3 regions of the Leptolyngbya sp. PL-A3 genome follow, and region 1 is predicted to be linked to each of the others. Evidence: predicted binding sites of a transcription regulator. Region 1 holds the regulator's gene; each other region holds the start of a gene.
The links. Region 1 encodes HrcA, which represses chaperone genes, less so after heat shock. Its sites were predicted from a motif close to ANTTAGCACTCNNNANTNNNGAGTGCTAANT; they were not measured.
Positions count from the first base shown of each region.

Region 1 (6,779 bases):
TTTGCGAAGCCCAATCGTGACCTGGCCTGGCAAATTGCCCCGAGTCTATTCTTGAGTTTCAAATACGCCTGGTCTGGCATTACTTACGCTTTCTTCACCCAGCGCAATTTTCGAATTCATCTATTAGTGGGAACTCTGGCGATCGCCCTCAGCATCTACCTCGCCCTTAGCCCCATCGAAATTGCCGTCATCGGCCTCACTATCGGTGCCGTCCTCACCATGGAACTGCTCAACACCGCCCTGGAATCGGTGGTGGATTTGACGGTGAAGCAGACTTACCACGAACTGGCTAAAACAGCCAAGGATTGTGCTGCAGGAGCAGTGCTCATCTCAGCTCTGGCCGCTGTGCTAGTTGCAGGTTCGCTGTTATTCCCCCCTCTGCTCCATCGGCTAGACCTGCTTTAATCGAATTCGGGCTTTCGTCAACACTATTTGCCCTTTCTCTGCTGATCTCCTCCACCATGATTCTCGTTATCGACAATTACGACAGCTTTACCTACAATCTGGTGCAATACCTGGGAGAGCTGGGTGCTGAGTTGCCCGTCGCCCAGGATATTCGCGTCTATCGCAACGACCAAATCTCATTGGATGAAATTCGTAGTCTGAAGCCAGATGCGATCGTCATTTCACCAGGGCCGGGTCGCCCAGAAGATGCTGGCATCTCTCCCACAGTCATTCGAGAGTTGGGGCCGACAACCCCTGTTCTGGGCGTTTGCCTGGGGCATCAGGGCATTGGTCTGGTATTTGGCGGAACCATTACCTCAGCCGGTGAACTGATGCATGGTAAAACTTCTCCGATTCATCACACTGGGGTGGGCGTCTTTGCTGGGGTCGAGAACCCGATGCAAGCAACTCGCTACCATAGTCTGGTCATTGAGCGCGAAACCTGCCCGGACGTGCTGGAAATCACAGCCTGGGTAGAAGATGGCACGATTATGGGTGTCCGTCACCGGGAGTTCCCTCACATCCAGGGCGTACAGTTCCACCCAGAGAGCATCTTGACTGAAGCTGGAAAGGAGCTGCTGAGAAACTTCCTTTCTGCAATTCCCAAGGCTCCAGCGCTGGCTGGTATAGGAAGCCGCGAAGTTTAACTCCTTCTTCGTGCTGTTTAGTTCCGCTGGGTGTGTGGTGTGTTTTGCACACCACACACCCAGCGGAACCAAAGTATATGTGACGCGGCTATATTCTGGCACAAGGGGAGGGGCGATCGCCCCTCCCCTGTAGGCTAATAGTTGTTTTGTCCCCTGGCAGACGTTTTGCGCGCTCTGTTCAGGTTCCTGTTGAGGTAGGTATGAAGCGACGCAAGTTTATCCCCTATGCCAGTGCAGGGCTATTTTCCGCCCTGGGTTCTAGTCTGCTGGCTCAAAGAGCTCAGGCTCAGGCTTCCGGTGTGACAATCCAATCTTTAGGGCACACCTGTTTTCTGTTCACAGGGGGCGGCCGTCGCATTCTGGTTAATCCTTTCCGGCCTATTGGTTGTACGGCAGGTTACCGGGCTCCGCGTGTATCTGCTGATCTGGTGATGATTAGCAGCCGCCTATTTGATGAAGGATCACTAGATGGACTACCCGGCAACCCCCGACTTCTAGCTGAAGCCGGTGCTTATGAAATCAATGGGTTGCGAATCCAAGGCATTGGTATTGACCACGATCGCCAGGGTGGCCAGCGTTTTGGCACCAACATCATCTGGCGCTGGGATATGGGCGGGCTCAACATTACGCACCTGGGAGGCGCGGCTGCCCCCATTGAAGTAGAACAACAGATTCTCATTGGCCGTCCGGATGTGTTACTGGTTCCCGTTGGCGGTGGCCCCAAAGCCTATAACGCTGAAGAAGCCCGTCAGGCTATCCAAACTCTCAACCCCCGTATCATCATTCCAACCCAATACCGTACCCAGGCAGCCGATGCTAACGCCTGCGAGATTGCAGGTTTAGATGAATTTCTCAGCGTGATGAGTGGCACACCCGTACAGCGCCGAGGCGATTCTCTATCCGTCTCGTCGGGTAGCTTACCCTCTCAAGGAAGCCGCATTGAGGTATTAAGTTACCCGTTCTAAGGGCTACGGCTTCAACAGTTCGGGTTGTTCTCCTGTTGGTTTGAAAAAAGGAGAGGTGGTGCGATGCACCACCTCTCCTTTTTTCAAACCAACGTTAACCGTCCATAGCGCTGCGGAGAATCAGCTATCCCAACTTGTCTATTTATGGGGGGACTCGCTAGGATTGGGAATCAAGGCCTGGTCTTTATCCTAATCCTGTAGGTTCTACATCTCATGCATCACTCGGAATTTGCTCAGCGACGCGAACAGTTGATGACTCGTATCGGCAAAGGCGTAGCAGTGTTTCGCAGTGCGCCTCTGGCCGTGATGCACAATGATGTGGAATACAACTTTCGGCAAGACAGCGACTTCTTCTATTTAACGGGTTTTGATGAGCCACAAGCCGTCGCTGTGTTAGCTCCTCACCATGAGGAACACAAATTTGTTTTATTTGTACAACCCAAAGACCCCGACAAGGAAACCTGGACTGGTTATCGGGTTGGCGTAGAAGCAGCCAAAGAACGCTTCGGGGCCGATGCTGCCTTTTCCATCGAAGAGTTGGACGAAAAACTATCCGAGTATGTGAAAGGGGCCGATCGCATCTATTATCGATTGGGTCGAGATTCCTCCTTTAACGATAAGCTGCTACGTCTCTGGCAACGGCTTATGGCCACCTATCCCAAGCGCGGCACTGGCCCGATCGCCATTGAAGACCCCGGCCCCATCTTGCATGGAATGCGCCTGTTAAAAAGCCAAGCTGAGCTGGATCTGATGCGTCGCGCCGCGCAAATTGCAGAAGAAGCGCATAATCGAGCGATCGCCTACGCCAAACCGGGCGCTTTCGAATATCAGGTGCAAGCCGAGATTGAACATACTTTCCGGCTTAACGGGGCATCGGGACCGGCCTATCCCTCCATCGTGGCCTCTGGAGCCAATGCCTGCATCCTCCATTACACCGAGAACACGCGTCAGATGCAGGACGGAGAGTTGCTGCTGATTGATGCTGGATGCGCTTACGGCTACTACAACTCGGATATTACTCGCACCTTCCCCGTCAGCGGGCACTTTACTGAGGAACAGCGCATTCTATACAGCATTGTGCTGGAGGCTCAAAAGCAGGCGATCGCTCAGGTGCATCCTGGCAACCCCTACAGCCAAATTCATGACACCGCCGTTAGCGTTATCGTGGATGGCTTACTGGATTTGGGGCTACTCCAAGGAGACAAAGAGGAAATTATCAAAGAGGAGAAGTACAAGCCTTTCTACATGCATCGCACAGGTCACTGGTTGGGGCTGGATGTGCATGATGTTGGCGTCTATCAACATGGTGAAACGCCGCACACTCTGGAATCCGGCCAGGTAACTACGGTGGAGCCCGGTATCTACATCAAGCCCGACATCAAACCTGCCGAAGGACAACCGGACGTACCCGAGCGCTGGCTGGGTATTGGCATCCGCATTGAAGATGATGTGCTGGTTACAGCCGAGGGGTATGATGTGCTGACTGCAGGCGTTCCTAAGGAAATTGAGGATTTAGAGTCCTAAAACCCCTAACCAGTAGGCTATGGGGATTGTGATTATGACGCAGTCCTCATAACCAGTTGAAACTTTTATACCAGCCTTAGAAGTGACGCATTTTGTTATGTGTGGTGGGCTTTGCACACCACACATAACAAAATCCTCTATCGCTCAGCGGTGTATTGAGCTAATACCAGAGGACGTCGGGAGTTTGTTCAAAAGCGGTGCGGATCGAATGCTCCCATTGCTTACGGATGTCTTCGAGGTAGCGATCGCCCGGCTGCAAGGTCAGTTGATGCTTCACGACCAGACTATCCGCTCGATACATCACCAGATTAATCGGCGGCCCAACGGAAATATTGGACTTCATCGTTGAATCAATGGACAGGAGGGCACACTTAGCAGCATCTTCTACCGATGTCTCGTAGGTCAGGATGCGATCCATGATGGGCTTGCCATACTTGGTTTCACCGATCTGGAGAAATGGGGTTTCGCGAGCCGCCTGAATACAATTGCCCTGGCTGTAAATCATATACAGCTCGGTCTGTTCTCCCTGAATTTGCCCGCCCAGCAAAAGAGTACAGGTGTAATCAATACGATCCCGTTCCAACCAGGGCCGCTCAGTCTCCTGGATCTCGCGGATTTTTTTGCCGATGTAGCAGGCAATCTCATACATCGTTAGCAGCGAGTGAACGTTTTCGTTTTCGCCAATTTTTAAGTCCTGATGGAGGGCATGGATAACGGCCTGGGTAATCGAGAGATTGCCTGATGTGCAGATTAAAATAACCCGCTGCCCTGGCACCGATAAGTCAAATAACTTGCGGTAGGTAGAAATATAATCCACCCCAGCATTGGTTCGCGAATCAGCGCCCATGACGAGACCACTGCGGGTCACAATTCCAAGGCAATAGGTCATACGTCTTCACTCAACACCTGTACCAATTCAATATGAAAATGCACCTAATGTTCTACGTCCTGCTTAGGCAGCACCCAGAATATTAGGCACATCTTCATAAGTTATTCTGCATGCGCGATGCACACACAAAATAATTGAAATTGGATGGGAAACCAGAGGTTTTTCATCCAGTAGGAGCCAACCTAGCTAAGGCTTTCAGTCAGATAGCCAGCCGTAGCCTCTACAAGAGCGATCGCATCCTCATACACCATTCGAGTCGGCCCTAGCATTCCAACACTGCCTGCTGAGGTTTCGCCACAGTGATAGATTGCCGAAATTAGCGTGCAACCCTTCATGGGCTCCAGGGGATTTTCAGAACCGATGCGGATCGTGACCCGGCGATCGCTCTGAAGATGAATCGGATCAAAAATCAACTCGCACAGTTGCTCCTGTTCCGACTCCAGTAGATGGACAATGGGCTGAACCTGCTGCACTTCAGCAAATTCAGGCTGACGTCGCAGTACCTCAGCAACCCCCGTTACAAACATCTGTGAGGCAACAGAATCCATTGAGCGCCGATGCATTTCTGAGAGAGCATGACGCATCAGCTCAGCATACTGATCAAATTCACGGCCCAATTCACGCCAATTGAGGGTAGCCGTATCTGTGGGCGAACGGCCTCGTAAATGTTGATTGAGGAAATTGGAAAGCACCTGCAACTCTCGATCCAGCAAGTCAGGATCGGGGGGATTATCCGAAGCTGGCAGATCAATCACAATGGACTGGGTTTCGTAAGAATCCAACACGCCAATCATCATGAGCCGGCCCGGATCTACCTGCACCAGTTGCAGATGGCGCAGGCGAGCCGCTAGAACTCGTGGCATGGTCACCAGGGAAATATAACCACTCAACGTCGAGAGGATTTGAGCGGCCCCTCGCAAGATAGCTTCCAGGCTGTAACCATCTGGTAGCAGCTTGCTAGAAAGAACGCCATCAATTTGACGGGCTACCTGCTCCGATGGCGTTACCAGATGATCCACATACATACGATAACCATTGTCTGAAGGCACCCGCCCCGCCGAGGTGTGGGGCTGAAATAGTAACCCAGACTTTTCCAGGAAGCCCATTACATTACGAATCGTAGCTGGGCTAACGCGGGGCTGAAACTCTTCAACCAGGGCCTCTGAGCCAACAGGCCGCGCCGTTGCAATGTAATGGCGTACTGTTGCTCCTAAGACTCGCTGTTGCCGTTTATTGAGCTGAACCGGAGCATCCATTCGGAAAATCTTAAATAGTTTTTAAGGTCGTGAGCTGATCGTAATTTAGCGCTTCAGGGTTTGTCCATGGGTATCTATGAATACCCTCGTTCTCGATAGAGCCATGAAATTGGTTGGCGTTTCCCTCCAATCTCATGGCTCTATCCAGCAAACCCATCAGTACTGAGGCACAGAGCGATCGACGTAAACAGAGTAGGCATGGATACCCCCCGCAATATTCTTCACATTGCTAAAACCTTGGGACACTAACCACTGGCACATCTGTGCAGAACGCACACCATGGTGGCAGAGCACCAGGGTTTCTTTTTCTGGGCTCAAGCGCTGATTAACGTTTGTAGACCATTCCCCATATTGACTGAGGGGGAGGTTGATGAAGGTGGGGAGTTGGGCGATCGCCAACTCCTCTGGTTCCCGCACATCAATCAGTTGAAGGTCAACTGGGTCTTCTGCTAACCGTTGTGCCAGCTCTTCAACACTGACTTGTCCAAATTCCTGACCTGTCATGACGTTTTCCCCTGGTTTAAATGTCTACTGCCCAAATTCCTGGCGGGCCCTTTCTACCAATTCGGCAGTGACAGTTTCTAATTCTTCATCCCGAGCAATTTGCTCAATTCGAATACGTGCCTGGGCACGAACAAAAAAGGGAATGTTATTGAGCTTTGCCTTAGCGTCAGGCGTCCAAACCGGGTAACTCATATCAAAGTTTTTAATCACAAGCCATTCATGTATTTCCCATCTTAAGGCAAAGCACTACCCCCAGGGGTTGTACACATTTGCCTCCACGCAAGGAACATAACGCGAATGAGGTGTTTTGCTAGATGTGTTTCACACACCTAACAAAATACCGGTATAGAAAAGAGGCCCCCCGAAGGGGACCTCTAAAATGAACCAGAACTAAGGATTAATCCAAATCTGGCATTGCCAATACGGGTTCGGTCTCACGATCGATACCTTTCTCGAAACCAGCGGCAGCAGCCCGAGCACGACCCGCGTGCCACAGGTGACCGACCAGGAAGAAGAAGCCCAGTACGAAGTGAGAGGTCGCCAACCAGGC
Region 1 covers NZ_JAMPLB010000032.1:1,418-8,196, reverse strand. Annotated here, with positions in the region: gene NDI52_RS21390 (diacylglycerol kinase family protein) at 1-405, shown strand, start outside; gene NDI52_RS21385 (aminodeoxychorismate/anthranilate synthase component II) at 462-1,091, shown strand; gene NDI52_RS21380 (MBL fold metallo-hydrolase) at 1,292-2,056, shown strand; gene NDI52_RS21375 (aminopeptidase P N-terminal domain-containing protein) at 2,270-3,580, shown strand; gene NDI52_RS21370 (proteasome-type protease) at 3,741-4,469, opposite strand; gene hrcA (heat-inducible transcriptional repressor HrcA) at 4,652-5,725, opposite strand; gene NDI52_RS21360 (rhodanese-like domain-containing protein) at 5,882-6,229, opposite strand; gene NDI52_RS21355 (PCP reductase family protein) at 6,254-6,421, opposite strand; gene psbC (photosystem II reaction center protein CP43) at 6,627-6,779, opposite strand, start outside.

Region 2 (6,779 bases), on a different contig from region 1:
TACTGGATTTACGGCACTTGTGGCGACATCCCCTACCAGGCGGCTTCCCTGAGCATCTTCAACCCGGTTGATACCAACATCCACTACCACTGCACCAGGCTTCACCATGTCTGGGGTAATCATCTCGGCCCGGCCAATAGCAGCAACCAGAATATCCGCCTCACGAGCCACCGCTGCCAGGTCGGCAGTACGGGAGTGGGCAACGGTGACGGTGGCATTTTCCTCCAGTAGCATCAGGGTCAGAGGTTTACCTACCAGAATGCTGCGGCCAATCACCACTGCTTTTTTCCCTTGGATTGGAATGTTGTGCTCAGCCAGCAAGCGCATGACTCCAGCGGGTGTACAGCTCCGGAGACCCACCTCTCCCCGCACCAGCCGTCCCAAATTCACTGGGTGTAGGCCATCAGCATCCTTGTCGGGATCGATTTGATTGAGCAGTGCAACAGAATCCAGGTGATCGGGTAGCGGCAGCTGTACCAGGATGCCATCCACGCGATCATCCTGGTTTAGCTTGGTGATCATGTCGGCTAGCTCTTCCTGGCTCGCCTCCGTTGGGAAATGTTTACCCAATGATGCGATCCCCACTTTTTCGCAAGCTCGCTCTTTGTTACGCACATAGGCTGCACTGGCAGGATTATCACCTACCATCAATACCGCTAACCCTGGGGACCGATGCCCCTGCTCGGTCAGAGCTTGCACCTCTTGGGCCAGCTCTGCTTGCATTTTTTGGGCAAGAGCTTTGCCGTTCAAAATCTCTGCCATGCACGTCTCCTTCCATTGCTCCAACCTACCAGGATATAGGCAGCAATTCCCTTTTTAGCACTCAGCCCAAAAACCGCAGCAATTCTCAGTATGGGCATCAAAGCCAAGAGTTCACGCCCTACAGGCGTGAACTCTTGGCTTTGATGCCCGAAAACCGTGCGCCTTTGGCGCGCGGTTTTCGGGCCTGATTTCAAAATGAGAATTGCTGCAAAAACCGATCGCCAAAGGCGATCGGTTTTTGGGCTTCAAAGCGGAGAGCCCCTGCCCGTAGGGCACAAACTTTCAGACGTTCCCTCAAAACGTTGCTTCTAGACTGTAAGAGTTGGTTCAAGTGGTTTTGTGAGCGGAGCTTTATGACAAAAGGACAGCGACGATCCCCATTGAAGCAGCAAAGCCGATCGCTCCTGATCCTCCTGGGAATCACAACCCTGGCCCTGGTTCTGGCCCTTTCCCCCCTACGATTTCTACTCTGGGGCCAGTTGAGATGGCCTATTCCCATCCGGGATGTTCAAACGGTAGGGCTGTTGCGGGATCGCCAGGTGACCGTGGAGGGGCAAGTCAGCGATCGCGTTCCCCTGATTGGAGCCCAGGTCTATCAGGTGCAGGATGCCACAGGAAAGCTTTGGGTCGTATCCTCCGATACGGAGCTAAAGCCGGGGGAACCTGTCAAAATCAGAGGCAATGTTCGATTCGAGACCCTTGGGTTCGAAGGGAAGGAGCAGGGCGAAATATACCTGGATGCCCAAAAGAAGCAGCCGGGAAAGTAGACCTTGGCTCTTGTTTAGATGGTAAAGCCCCCAGTAGCTGGACTGTTTGGTTACCCTTAAAGAAATTTCCCTTGTTACGGACTTCGATGCTTCCATGGCTTTGACTCATGTTGCGATCGCCATCCTCCAGCAGAACGACCACTTCCTTCTGCAGCTACGCGACGACATTCCAACACTCGTCCATCCAGGGCAGTGGGCCTTCTTTGGAGGGCATCTAGAGCCTGATGAGAAGCCCGAGGAAGCCGTCCGGCGAGAGTTGCTGGAGGAAATCGGCTATACACCCCCTGACTTAAAGCTGTTTCAGTCCTACCCGACGGATAAGGTCGTTCGTCATGTCTTCGCAGCACCACTGACCGTTCCCCTCTCGGCCCTCACCTTACAGGAGGGCATGGACATGAGTCTGGTCAGCATTACTGATGTGCAACGTGGTGCTTGTTATAGTGCAAAGGTGCAAGAGGTACGCTCCCTGGCGGCTCCTCACCGCGCTATTCTGTTGGAATTCTGGGGGCAATTCAACCCTTGATGGCTTTGCACCGTCTTCCAAAAAATATCCACGTCTTAGCATGTTATTAGTACAAACAGACTATAGGGGTTAGAGGTTACGGTTAGGAATATGGTCAAACGGGATCACACAGCAGTTTCGAATGCAGATTATCGGGTGCGCGTCAGCCAACGGGCCAAGCATGTCAGCATCCGGGTCTCCCACCGCACTGGAGTGGAAGTCGTTGTGCCCCCTGGCTACGACTTAAACCGGGTGCCAACCCTGGTTGAAAAACGGCAGGAGTGGATTGCCCGCACGCTGCACCGCCTGGAACAAGAGCGCGAAGCGATCGCCCCCAATGCCAGCGATCTCATGCCCCAGCAGATTGAGTTGCGATCGCTCCCCGAAATCTGGACGGTTTCCTATCGCTCGCAGAACAGCTCACGCCTGGTTCTTAACCCAACGGTTCAGCACGAACTTCAGGTGGTAGGGCCAACGGATAATCTAGCCGCGTGTCAGGGCGTGCTCCGTAAGTGGTTGGAGCATAAGGCCCGCTATCACCTGGTGCCCTGGCTGCGCCAAGTAAGCCACGAGGTTGATTTGCCCTACCAACGGGCATCCATCCGTCATCAAAAAACCCGATGGGCCAGTTGCTCCAGTCACCAAAGCATCAGCCTCAATGCCAAATTGTTGTTTTTGCCGCCTGCTCTGGTGCGCTACGTATTCATCCATGAGCTGTGCCACACCATCCACATGAACCACTCCCACAAATTCTGGTCACTGGTGGAAGAAAAAGACCCCGAGTACCAGCGGTGGGATGATGAGTTGCGTAAAGCCTGGTGCTACGTGCCCTTCTGGGCTGAGACAAAATAGTGACCTTCCCCATCGCTTTTGTACCTTGTAGCAGCGGGTGCATCCCACTTTTGTAAGTGAAGCGGGCGAAGCCCGCTTCACTTACAAAAGTGGGTTTCCAAATTTGCAAAAGTGGGATGCACCCGTAGCAGCTCTAATTAATCTAATTAAAAAGAGAGCGCTGGTTTTTATCCCGGCACTCTCTTTTTAATTGGAGCTGTAGATTCAAAAAGGTCGGGGCAATGCAATGCGTCGCCCCATCCCTTTAAAGTGGCTATGGGTAAAGAGTGTGTAGGGCAGGCTTACATCATGCCCATGCCGCCCATGCCAGGCATACCCATACCGCCCATGCCACCCATGCCACCCATGCCACCCATACCGCCCATACCACCCATGTCGCCGCCAGCGCCAGCAGGGGGTTGGGGTTCAGGCTTCTCGACCACCAGCACTTCGGTGGTCAGTACCATAGCGGCAACAGAAGCTGCATCTTGCAGAGCCGATCGCACGACTTTAGCCGGGTCGATAATGCCTGCCTGCACCAGGTCTTCATACTGGCCAGTGAGGGCGTTATAGCCGACATTGAAATCCAAATCGCGCACCTTCTCAACAACGACGGTGCCAGGGGCTCCGGCGTTATCGGCAATCTGACGCAGGGGAGCTTCCAGCGCCCGAGCCACAATGCGGGCACCAATCTGCTCGTCGCTATCTAACCCTGCAACGAAGCCGTCTAGCTTCTGAGCCAGGTGCAACAGGGTCGTACCACCACCGGGAACAATACCTTCTTCTACCGCTGCACGGGTCGCGTTGAGAGCATCCTCAATGCGCAGTTTGCGATCCTTCAGTTCGGTTTCAGTAGCTGCACCGACTTTGATCACAGCTACGCCACCAATCAGCTTAGCAATCCGTTCTTGCAGCTTTTCGCTGTCGTAGTCAGAATCGGTTTCAGCCAGTTGCTGACGCAGTTGGGCAACCCGAGCTTCCACAGCGCTCTTATCAGGAGATTCTGACACGATGATTGTGGTGTCTTTCGTCACAGTAATTTTGTCAGCCCGGCCGAGCATATCGGGCTCCAGTTGATCCAGGGTGAGGCCAACCTCCTCCGTAACTACCTGGCCACCCGTCACGATGGCGATATCTTGCAGCACTTCCTTGCGGCGCAGGGCAAAGCTGGGAGCTTTCACGGCCACCACATTCAGCACACCCCGTAGACGGTTGACGACCAGGGCAGCGAGAGCTTCCCCTTCAATGTCATCGGCAATAATGAGAAGAGGTTGTCCGGCCCGGGCAACTTGCTCCAACAAGGGCACGAGATCTTGGACAGAGCTGATCTTTTTGTCGGTGATCAGGATGGCGACGTTCTCCATCTCACAGATCATCCGCTCGGTGTCGGTCACGAAGTAGGGAGAGATGTAGCCCCGGTCGAAGTTCATTCCTTCCACAACATCCATGGAAGTTGAGAGGGACTTGGACTCTTCTACGGTGATCACACCATTCTGACCCACCTGGTTCATGGCCTCGACAATCATCGAGCCGACTTCCGCGTCGTTACCAGAAGAGACAGTGGCAACTTGCCCGATCATGGCGTTATCAGATACAGGCTTGGCAACTGCCCCAATCTCATTCACCAAATACGCCACGGTCTTCTCGATACCTCGACGAAGGCTAACAGGGTTAGAACCTGCTGTCACGTTTTGCAAACCTTCGTGGATCATGGCCTGGGCCAACACCGTTGCAGTGGTGGTGCCATCCCCTGCCAGGTCTTTCGTTTTGGATGCGACTTCGCGAATCAGTTGCGCGCCAGCATTTTCTAGAGGATCTTCCAGTTCAATTTCCTTAGCAATGCTAACCCCGTCATTGACGATTTCAGGTATGCCGTATTTCTTTTCTAATACGACATTGCGGCCCCGAGGACCCAGGGTAATCCGTACGGCATTGGCGATCGCATTGACCCCCCGTTCGAGGGCCTGACGCGAGTCATCCTTAAAAACAATAATCTTGGCCATTCCCAATCGCTGAGTTCTCCTTCCAGAATTTAGCACTCTCCAGAGGGGATTGCTAAAATTCCAGCACCCGAAAGGGGATCGGATAACCGACCTACCCACAAATTTGGCTTAGCTTTTCAGAACACTTCCTGCAACAAACACCGATGAAAGCAGCAGTGGGTTTCCCAAATTTACAAAAGTGGGATGCACTCCGCAGCAGGTAGGTTTCTTCAGAACTAATCAATTGGAGGGCGATCAAAACTCATTGGATTACCTGCAATTTGCCGTGGAAATTCCACATTCGGTTTAGCAGGGCGAGCCAGTTGCACAGCATCGGGAATGCCTGGAGCTAGAATCATGGCCTCGTAGGAGACAACGCCTACCTCATCACTGTTAATACAGCGAGCCGCCTGGTAGGAAAGATCGAGGGAACGCTCTCCCACGTAAGGTCCACGGTCATTCACACGAACAATGACAGATTGTCCATTCTTGCGGTTCGTTACCTTCAAAAAGGTATTGAACTGTAGGGTTTTGTGGGCGACAGTCAGAGCGTACTGGTTAAACCGTTCCCCGTTAGCTGTCAAGCGCTTATGAAAGTAAGGGCCATACCAGGATGCAGTTCCTTGTAAGCCCTGACGACTTTCCACCAGGCCATACATTTGGGCCTGGGCATCCACCAGGGAAAGGGGTTCAGCCCCAAGGGCACGCCGCAAATTATTTGTCCAGTCAATCGCGATCAGGTCGGCATTGTGATGAAAGGCTCGCTCCATGAGCGGGTCAATCTTCAATAACACTTGATTTCCTGCAGTAATAGCGGGGTCGTCTCCCACCCATTGCGGCACCAGGCCGTTGGCGTCAAAGCCAGGGGTTTCAATCAACAGGCGCAACCGCTGCACCATCGCTTCTGCGGCAGTCTGTTCGGACAGGGCCATCACCAAGTGGTTCTGAATCCAAATTTGATAGGGAGCCTGCACCTTGAAAGATTCTGCCAGGGTCTGCTCAGTTCCCTTGGCCTCGCATACGTGGAACAGGGGAGCAGAGGGAAGTGAGCGGGTTTCAGCGCTGCTTTGATCTGCCAGAATCAAACGTACCTGTTCATTCATCACGCTGGCTGGGCGATCGCCTCTAACCCACGGTGTTAGGCGACCGTATAGCTGACGGAGGGGGTTATTCAGTGATGGGATTGCTACTTCTGGTGGAGCCGCTGCTGACCGTTCCGGAAGCAGACTGGAAGCAAGGGGCAGTAGACCAGCAGATTCCTCGAAAGATTGAGAAGCTGACCGTGAAAGACACGCTGGATCGGGCATCCAGCCGCATCCTGGGGTCGAGAATGACAAGGAATAGGCATAGGGTGTTGCAAGGGAGCGGGCATTCGGCTCTGCTGCCTTGAAAGGAACCCCTGTCGTAGAGAACCCAGCTGATTTTAGAGGTGTGGCTTGAACAAAGGAGAGATGGGGAAAATAAATGCTAGAAAGGTAGATTAACCAAGCAATTCCAAAGAGTTTCATGAACAGCAGGACTGAAGGTCAAGGCCATCAGGGTAGATGCCCCTGAAATTGCACGACAAATTGGATACCCGTAGTACAGCGGGGACCGAAATAACATGCCGATAAAATCGTGCAAGCCAGGGTAGATTAATTCTCTGGTGAAGGACCTTAACCGTTCTCAACGGTTAAGGTTCACAACACGCCTTATACTTTCGTTGGGAATTGAAACGATTTCATCTTCTTTTGGACTGAATATTCTCTATGGCCGATCCCAGAGCCGACGTACTATCCCAATGGGATCGTCTCCTGCTTCATCTAGGGGAGTGGCAGGGCTCATTCACATCCTTATCTGCTACCGGTAGCGTTCTAAATAACAAGCCCTCCTGCGTAACGCTAAGCGCTGGAGAGGACCAGTCTGCTGTTCAGCAAACCGTCACGTTTCTATCTA
Region 2 covers NZ_JAMPLB010000028.1:71,889-78,667, reverse strand. Annotated here, with positions in the region: gene folD (bifunctional methylenetetrahydrofolate dehydrogenase/methenyltetrahydrofolate cyclohydrolase FolD) at 1-762, opposite strand, end outside; gene NDI52_RS20155 (hypothetical protein) at 1,116-1,529, shown strand; gene NDI52_RS20150 (NUDIX hydrolase) at 1,624-2,052, shown strand; gene NDI52_RS20145 (SprT family zinc-dependent metalloprotease) at 2,143-2,883, shown strand; gene groL (chaperonin GroEL) at 3,165-4,865, opposite strand; gene NDI52_RS20135 (septal ring lytic transglycosylase RlpA family protein) at 5,081-6,352, opposite strand; gene NDI52_RS20130 (DUF3598 family protein) at 6,593-6,779, shown strand, end outside.
Region 2: the regulator HrcA is predicted to act here: its motif matches at 4,893-4,923, upstream of groL (chaperonin GroEL).

Region 3 (6,779 bases), on a different contig from region 1:
GCTGGGTATCGAAGATGCACACAGTTATCGCCCTGGTTATCTGGATCAGATTCAGGGCACTACGCAAATACATAAAAGGAATTGGTAGATCTCAAAGGAAGCAGTCTCTACTGGGTCCTCTGAAATCTTCCGGCCATCCTGGGCCTAGCCTATGTATTACTCCAGGTTGATAACCTACAAATAACACGTGCTCTCCGTACCGTAACGAGTTACACAGTCAGTTTTCACGTAAATTTTATAGAGTAATCTATCTTAAGATAGTGCGCAAAAAGCTTGGAATGCCTACCTGTCGGGCATCTCAGGCATTCTACTTCATACTACGAGAAGAAATAAATATAAAGACTCAGTAGTTAATGTTACGCACTCACATTATTGATGCGTCAAAAAATATACTAAGCATATAGGCCTACTACACATGTAAGCCGATGGCTTCCGGAAAAATACGGTTATGGCCAGGAAGGTTAAAACGCAATTCTCATCGTGGGGTAAAGGTTGAAGCTAGTTCTCCTCAGGATTGCGGTTCAACGGGATCAGGACTTATATCATGTCGTGTTAAATGCACACAACAAAAAGCAAGGTGACGCAAAGCGTCACCTTGCTTTTTGTTGTGTGCATTTAACCTTACTTGTTATTACGTATTCTTGTTGTGTGCCGTGCGCTTCGCACCCAATAAGAATACGTAAGTCCTATTGATAGGAGCTACCGTTATCGCTCGGTAACCTGACTTGACGGCAATCCTCAGCCCGGCTACTATTCGAATGAGTACTATTACAACGCCATTGATGCAACGCCAGCAGCGACTCCTCACCCCGCTTACCAGCCTTTTACTAGGGCTGGGGCTGCTGCTGCGCCTTGGGCGCAACTAAATTTTTGAAATAAAGGCGTAATGCCCTGAATAGGTTAAGAAGTTCTGAATGCGATCGCCTTCAAGCTCCAGGTGTCGCGATCGCCTCAGGAATTGAGTTCTACAAGAACTCTCATTCCTTGTATTCCACACACTTTCAAATAAGCGAGCGCATCAGTTCTCGCAACCGCTCAACGTTTGCTTTGGAGAATACCCATGCAATTACAACTTCCGTTACGGCTTAACCTTGGACTGCGACTGTGGGTGGGGTGTCAGGCTTGGATGCAGTGGCAACCTGGCAACCCCATGTTCGTAAGCGCCGCGATCCGATGTCATCGATACCGAAGTAAAACCATTTAGAGATTAACTATGTTGACTCATCCTGCTGCGAAATACCGCCCCTTTGCACCTGTTCAGTTGAGCGATCGCACCTGGCCCAGCCGCACCATTACCCAGCCCCCGACCTGGCTCAGTACTGACCTGCGCGACGGCAACCAGGCGCTCATCGAACCCATGTCTGTCGAGCGCAAGCTGCGCATGTTCGAAATGCTGGTGGCGATTGGCTTCAAGGAAATCGAAGTTGCGTTTCCTTCCGCTTCTGACACCGACTTCTCCTTTGTACGCAAACTGATTGAGGAAAATCGCGTACCGGAGGATGTCAGCATTCAAGTCTTGACTCAGGCGCGAGAGGATTTAATTCGCCGCACGTTTGAGTCTTTACGCGGCGCGAAAAAAGCCATTGTTCACGTTTATAACGCCACATCTCCCGTCTTTCGTCGTACGGTTTTTCGTCTTGACCCTCCACAAACCATTCAATTGGCAGTATCAGCCGCAGTGTTAATTCGTGATTTAGCCGCTGAGCAACCGCATACCGAATGGCGTTTCCAATATTCACCAGAAACATTCACAGCAACAGAACTAGAGTTTGCACGCGACATCTGCAATGCTGTGTTGGATGTGTGGCAACCGACGAGCGATCGCAAAGCGATCATCAATCTTCCCGCTACCGTAGAGGTTGCTACCCCCAACGTCTTTGCCGATCAGGTGGAATGGATGCACCGTCACCTGCGCTACCGCGAAAATGTCGTGTTAAGTGTGCATACACACAACGATCGCGGTTGTGGTATTGCAGCATCAGAGTTGGCACAAATGGCGGGAGCCGACCGCGTTGAAGGATGTTTGTTTGGGAATGGTGAACGCACTGGCAACGTGGATTTGGTGACCCTGGCCCTCAACCTCTACACCCAGGGCATTCATCCCGGTCTGGACTTTTCCCAAATCAACGAAGTTGCACGCACCGTCGAAGATTGTACCCAACTTCCCATTCATCCTCGCCATCCTTACGTCGGCGATCTCGTCTTCACCGCATTCTCCGGTTCTCACCAGGATGCAATCCGCAAGGGACTGGCGGTACAAGAACCTGATGCTAACTGGGAAGTTCCTTATCTTCCTATCGATCCCGCTGATGTAGGCCGTACTTACGAATCTGTCGTGCGGGTCAACAGCCAGTCGGGTAAAGGTGGCATTACCTTCCTGCTGGAGCGGGATTACAACCTGAGCCTGCCTCGCCGTTTGCAAATCGAGTTTAGCCGTGTGGTGCAGCAAGCCATGGATGCAACGGGCAAGGAGATGACCTCTGCCGATCTGTGGCAATTGTTCGAACGCGAATACCTCCAGGCCAGCCAGTCGATGAAATATGTGCAGCATCACTGGCTCGATGAGACAGAACCGCCCTCAATTCAGGTTACGGTTGAACGCGACGGGCAACCCATCAGCTTGCAAGGCTCTGGTAATGGCCCCATTGATGCCTTCGTTCATGCTCTGGGAATGGACATTCGCATTCACCATTATGAGGAGCGAGCATTGGGCCAGGGTAGTGGTGCGGATGCGATCGCCATTGTCGAACTCGCTGCTGATTGGTTACCCGGCACCATACATGGCGTCGGTATCCACAGCAGTATCGTCACCGCTTCTCTGTTGGCCGTATTGAGTGGCATCAATAGAGGGTTGATGGCTTTGACACCAGAGCAGCAATACAGTTTTCGGCATCAGTAGAAGCATAAAACCGTGGGAGAGCGATCGCTTTTGCGAAATTTCTCCCATGGATTTCGGCATTAATTCAAGCACAAAAGGTGAATGAAGAATTTCATTCACACCCGTATCCTAAAAACATCGAGTTGAAAAGTTTCAGCCTTCTGGACTGCGAACCTCCAACTTGCTCCAAATCTGCGCTGCTGGGGTGGTCATAGCGATCGCCCCTTTTTCATTTTCTGGCACTGAAAATTCAGCCGCCTATTGCCATAGCACTTGGTTTTTGATTACAACGAACTGTGAATTACTTTGCGATAACAGCGAGTCGTAATCAGATGAGGATGGTAAACCTCTAAGAAATTGTGCTGGAGAGTCTGAAAGAAGGTATTGACCACAACCGGATCATCCATGTGCGTTGGATATTCGTTGTTGTACCCCTTGAAAAAACACCAGTTGAGGATGACACAACCTTCCAGTTGGAGGACTTTGTGAAACTCCAACAGTTGATGGCTGGGATTGGATAGGTGCTCAATCACATCAAAACAGAGAATGGTGTCGAAGGATTGTGTTAAATCCAACTCACTCAAGCAGTGTAATTTCTTCTCAAGGCCCAGGTCTCGAATACGGGTTTGAACAAAAGCCCGATTGATGGGGTTGATGTCGACATAGGTAACCTGCTCGACATCGGGGCAGAGCGCAGCCGCGATCGCATGCGTTCCAATGCCGCCACCAAAGTCGAGAACGTGCCCCTTTGCTTGATCTGCAATCAGCGCCAAAGTTGAGCCAATATAGTCGCGGCTGGTAAGATGCCAGGCTGCCAGTTCAAACAGATAAGCTGAACCCACCTGATGCTCATAAAAGTCGGCTACGAGTTCCCAATCAAAGTGATGGCTAACATCGGCTACCGCATAGCGGCGCTCATCCAATTGTTGGGAAAGCGTTTGTGGATCGAGTTGGAGAAACTCTGCCAGGTGGTGCTCCAGATTAAAGGCGTCGTTCCAGAAAGACTGTAAGAATTTAGGCTGAGGTGCCTTGTACATTGTTAAACCATGGTATTTGCCCCGTACCCACGCATCTTACTGCAAAAAAGCCATTCCCCCTAAGATAGATGTATGAGGAAGCGCTTTTCCAAGGGACAAGCTCGGTTTATAGGCTAGAAGCTTTATAGAGCAAGAATTTAGGTACTTAGAATTAAGTTTTCCCCAAAGGCTTCTAGAACTCGCGATCGCCCTTCCGACATAATCCGTACGGTAAACCGTACATAGAAGAAAGTTGCTGAGAGTCACCTTACTCCGCTAAATTAGCACTCAGGTGGAGAGAGTGCTAAAGTGACAAGGGACTTCCACCGGAGCAATCGCTGATAACTGTCCACTAGCTGCGGTCAGCTGAAGGCGATCGAGATGGCCGAGTGCCATTCCTCATATGCTCCTGGGTTTTCTCCTGCCAGCCTATCTCAGATTCACCTTATCAATTCTAGTCAATCGTTTGGAGAGGTTCTATGGCTGCTATTTCTCTGAGCGTTTCTACGGTTAAACCGTTGGGCGATCGAGTATTTGTGAAAGTAAGTGCATCGGAAGAAAAGACCGCTGGCGGTATCTTCCTGCCTGATGCTGCGAAAGAAAAGCCTCAGGTTGGTGAAGTTGTGCAAGTAGGCCCTGGTAAGCGCAATGACGACGGCTCTCGTCAGGCCATCGATATTGAAGTAGGTAGCAAAGTGCTGTACTCCAAGTACGCCGGAACCGATATCAAACTGGGTACCGACGAGTATGTGCTGTTGTCTGAGAAGGACATTCTGGCTATCGTTTCGTAATTTTGGATTTTAGATTTTGGATTTTAGATTGAACTCAATCAAAATCCAGATCTAAGGCGAAACTCGCTCAACCCCTTCATTCGAAAATCCAAAATCACAATTCTAAAATTTCACTGAGGAACTATGGCTAAGCGCATCATTTACAACGAAAACGCACGTCGCGCCCTGGAAAAAGGGATCGATATTCTGGCTGAAGCAGTTGCAGTAACCCTCGGCCCCAAAGGTCGTAACGTGGTTCTCGAGAAGAAGTTTGGTGCTCCCCAAATCGTGAATGACGGGGTCACCATCGCCAAAGAAATCGAACTGGAAGACCACATCGAGAACACCGGCGTATCTTTGATCCGTCAGGCCGCTTCTAAGACCAATGACGCAGCTGGCGACGGTACCACCACCGCGACCGTATTGGCTCACGCCATCGTTAAAGAAGGTCTGCGTAACGTAGCCGCTGGTGCTAACGCGATCTCCCTGAAGCGTGGTATCGACAAGGGCACCGCGTTCCTCGTTGAGAAGATTGCTGAGCACGCACGTCCTGTTGAAGATTCCAAAGCGATCGCTCAAGTTGGTTCCATCTCTGCGGGCAACGACGAAGAAGTCGGCCAAATGATTGCAGAAGCAATGGACAAAGTGGGTCGCGAAGGCGTTATCTCTCTGGAAGAAGGCAAGTCCATGACCACCGAACTGGAGGTCACTGAAGGGATGCGCTTCGACAAAGGTTACATCTCTCCCTACTTCGCTACCGACACCGAGCGGATGGAAGCAGTGCTGGATGAGCCTTTCGTCCTGATCACCGACAAGAAGATCACCCTGGTACAAGATCTGGTGCCCGTGCTGGAGCAAGTAGCTCGCGCCGGTCGTCCTCTGGTGATCATCGCTGAAGATATCGAGAAAGAAGCTCTGGCAACCCTGGTGGTTAACCGCCTGCGGGGTGTGCTGAACGTGGCTGCTGTGAAGGCTCCTGGCTTTGGCGATCGCCGTAAAGCAATGCTGGAAGACATCGCGGTACTGACCGGCGGTCAAGTTATCAGCGAAGACACCGGCCTCAAGCTAGACACCACCAAGCTGGAAATGCTGGGTCGCTCTCGTCGCATCACCCTGACCAAGGACACCACCACCATCGTTGCTGAAGGTAACGAAGCTCAGGTGAAGGCCCGTTGCGAGCAAATCCGTCGTCAGATTGAAGAGACTGAGTCCAGCTACGACAAAGAGAAGCTGCAAGAGCGTCTGGCTAAGCTTTCCGGCGGTGTAGCCGTGGTGAAAGTGGGTGCGGCAACCGAAACCGAAATGAAGGATCGTAAGCTGCGCCTGGAAGATGCCATCAACGCAACCAAGGCTGCAGTTGAAGAAGGTATCGTTCCCGGTGGTGGTACCACCCTGGCACACCTGGCTCCTTCCCTGGAAGAGTGGGCAAACGCCAACCTGAGCAACGAAGAGCTGACTGGTGCGTTGATCGTGGCTCGTGCGCTGCCCGCTCCTCTGAAGCGGATCGCTGAGAACGCAGGCCAAAACGGTGCTGTGATCGCTGAGCGCGTGAAAGAGCAAGACTTCAACGTGGGTTATGACGCCGCTAACGGCAAGTTCATCGACATGTTCGAAGCTGGTATCGTAGACCCCGCGAAGGTAACCCGTTCTGCGCTGCAAAACGCAGCTTCCATCGCTGGCATGGTGCTGACCACCGAGTGCATCGTTGTTGACAAGCCCGAACCCAAGGAAGCAGCTGGCGCTGGCGCTGGCGGCGGCATGGGCGGCGACTTCGACTACTAAGGTTACGATTTAGCCGCAGATATTCTGCGGCATTTAATGCGGGGCGATCGTCATTGTGGGCGATCGCCCCTTTTTTGCATTCAAAACGCTTGTAGATACTGTTTTGCCTTCTGTTGGTCAAGGGGCTTGACCAACAGAAGGCAAAACAGTATCTACAGGTATTCCTACAGATTTTGTGTGGGTTTTCTTTCTACGGTGACATGAGTGAATGTCGAGTCAGTCCTTAAAATCCTTGTGGTAGGGACGTTGTATACAACGTCCCTACCACAAGGATTTACACTCAGAAACGCCTTCATCTCTTCTGGTGGAATCAATTGGCTTTTAGAAATAGTT
Region 3 covers NZ_JAMPLB010000006.1:9,082-15,860, forward strand. Annotated here, with positions in the region: gene NDI52_RS06880 (hypothetical protein) at 1,061-1,204, shown strand; gene leuA (2-isopropylmalate synthase) at 1,214-2,899, shown strand; gene NDI52_RS06890 (class I SAM-dependent methyltransferase) at 3,163-3,915, opposite strand; gene groES (co-chaperone GroES) at 4,374-4,685, shown strand; gene groL (chaperonin GroEL) at 4,809-6,446, shown strand.
Region 3: the regulator HrcA is predicted to act here: its motif matches at 4,174-4,204, upstream of groES (co-chaperone GroES).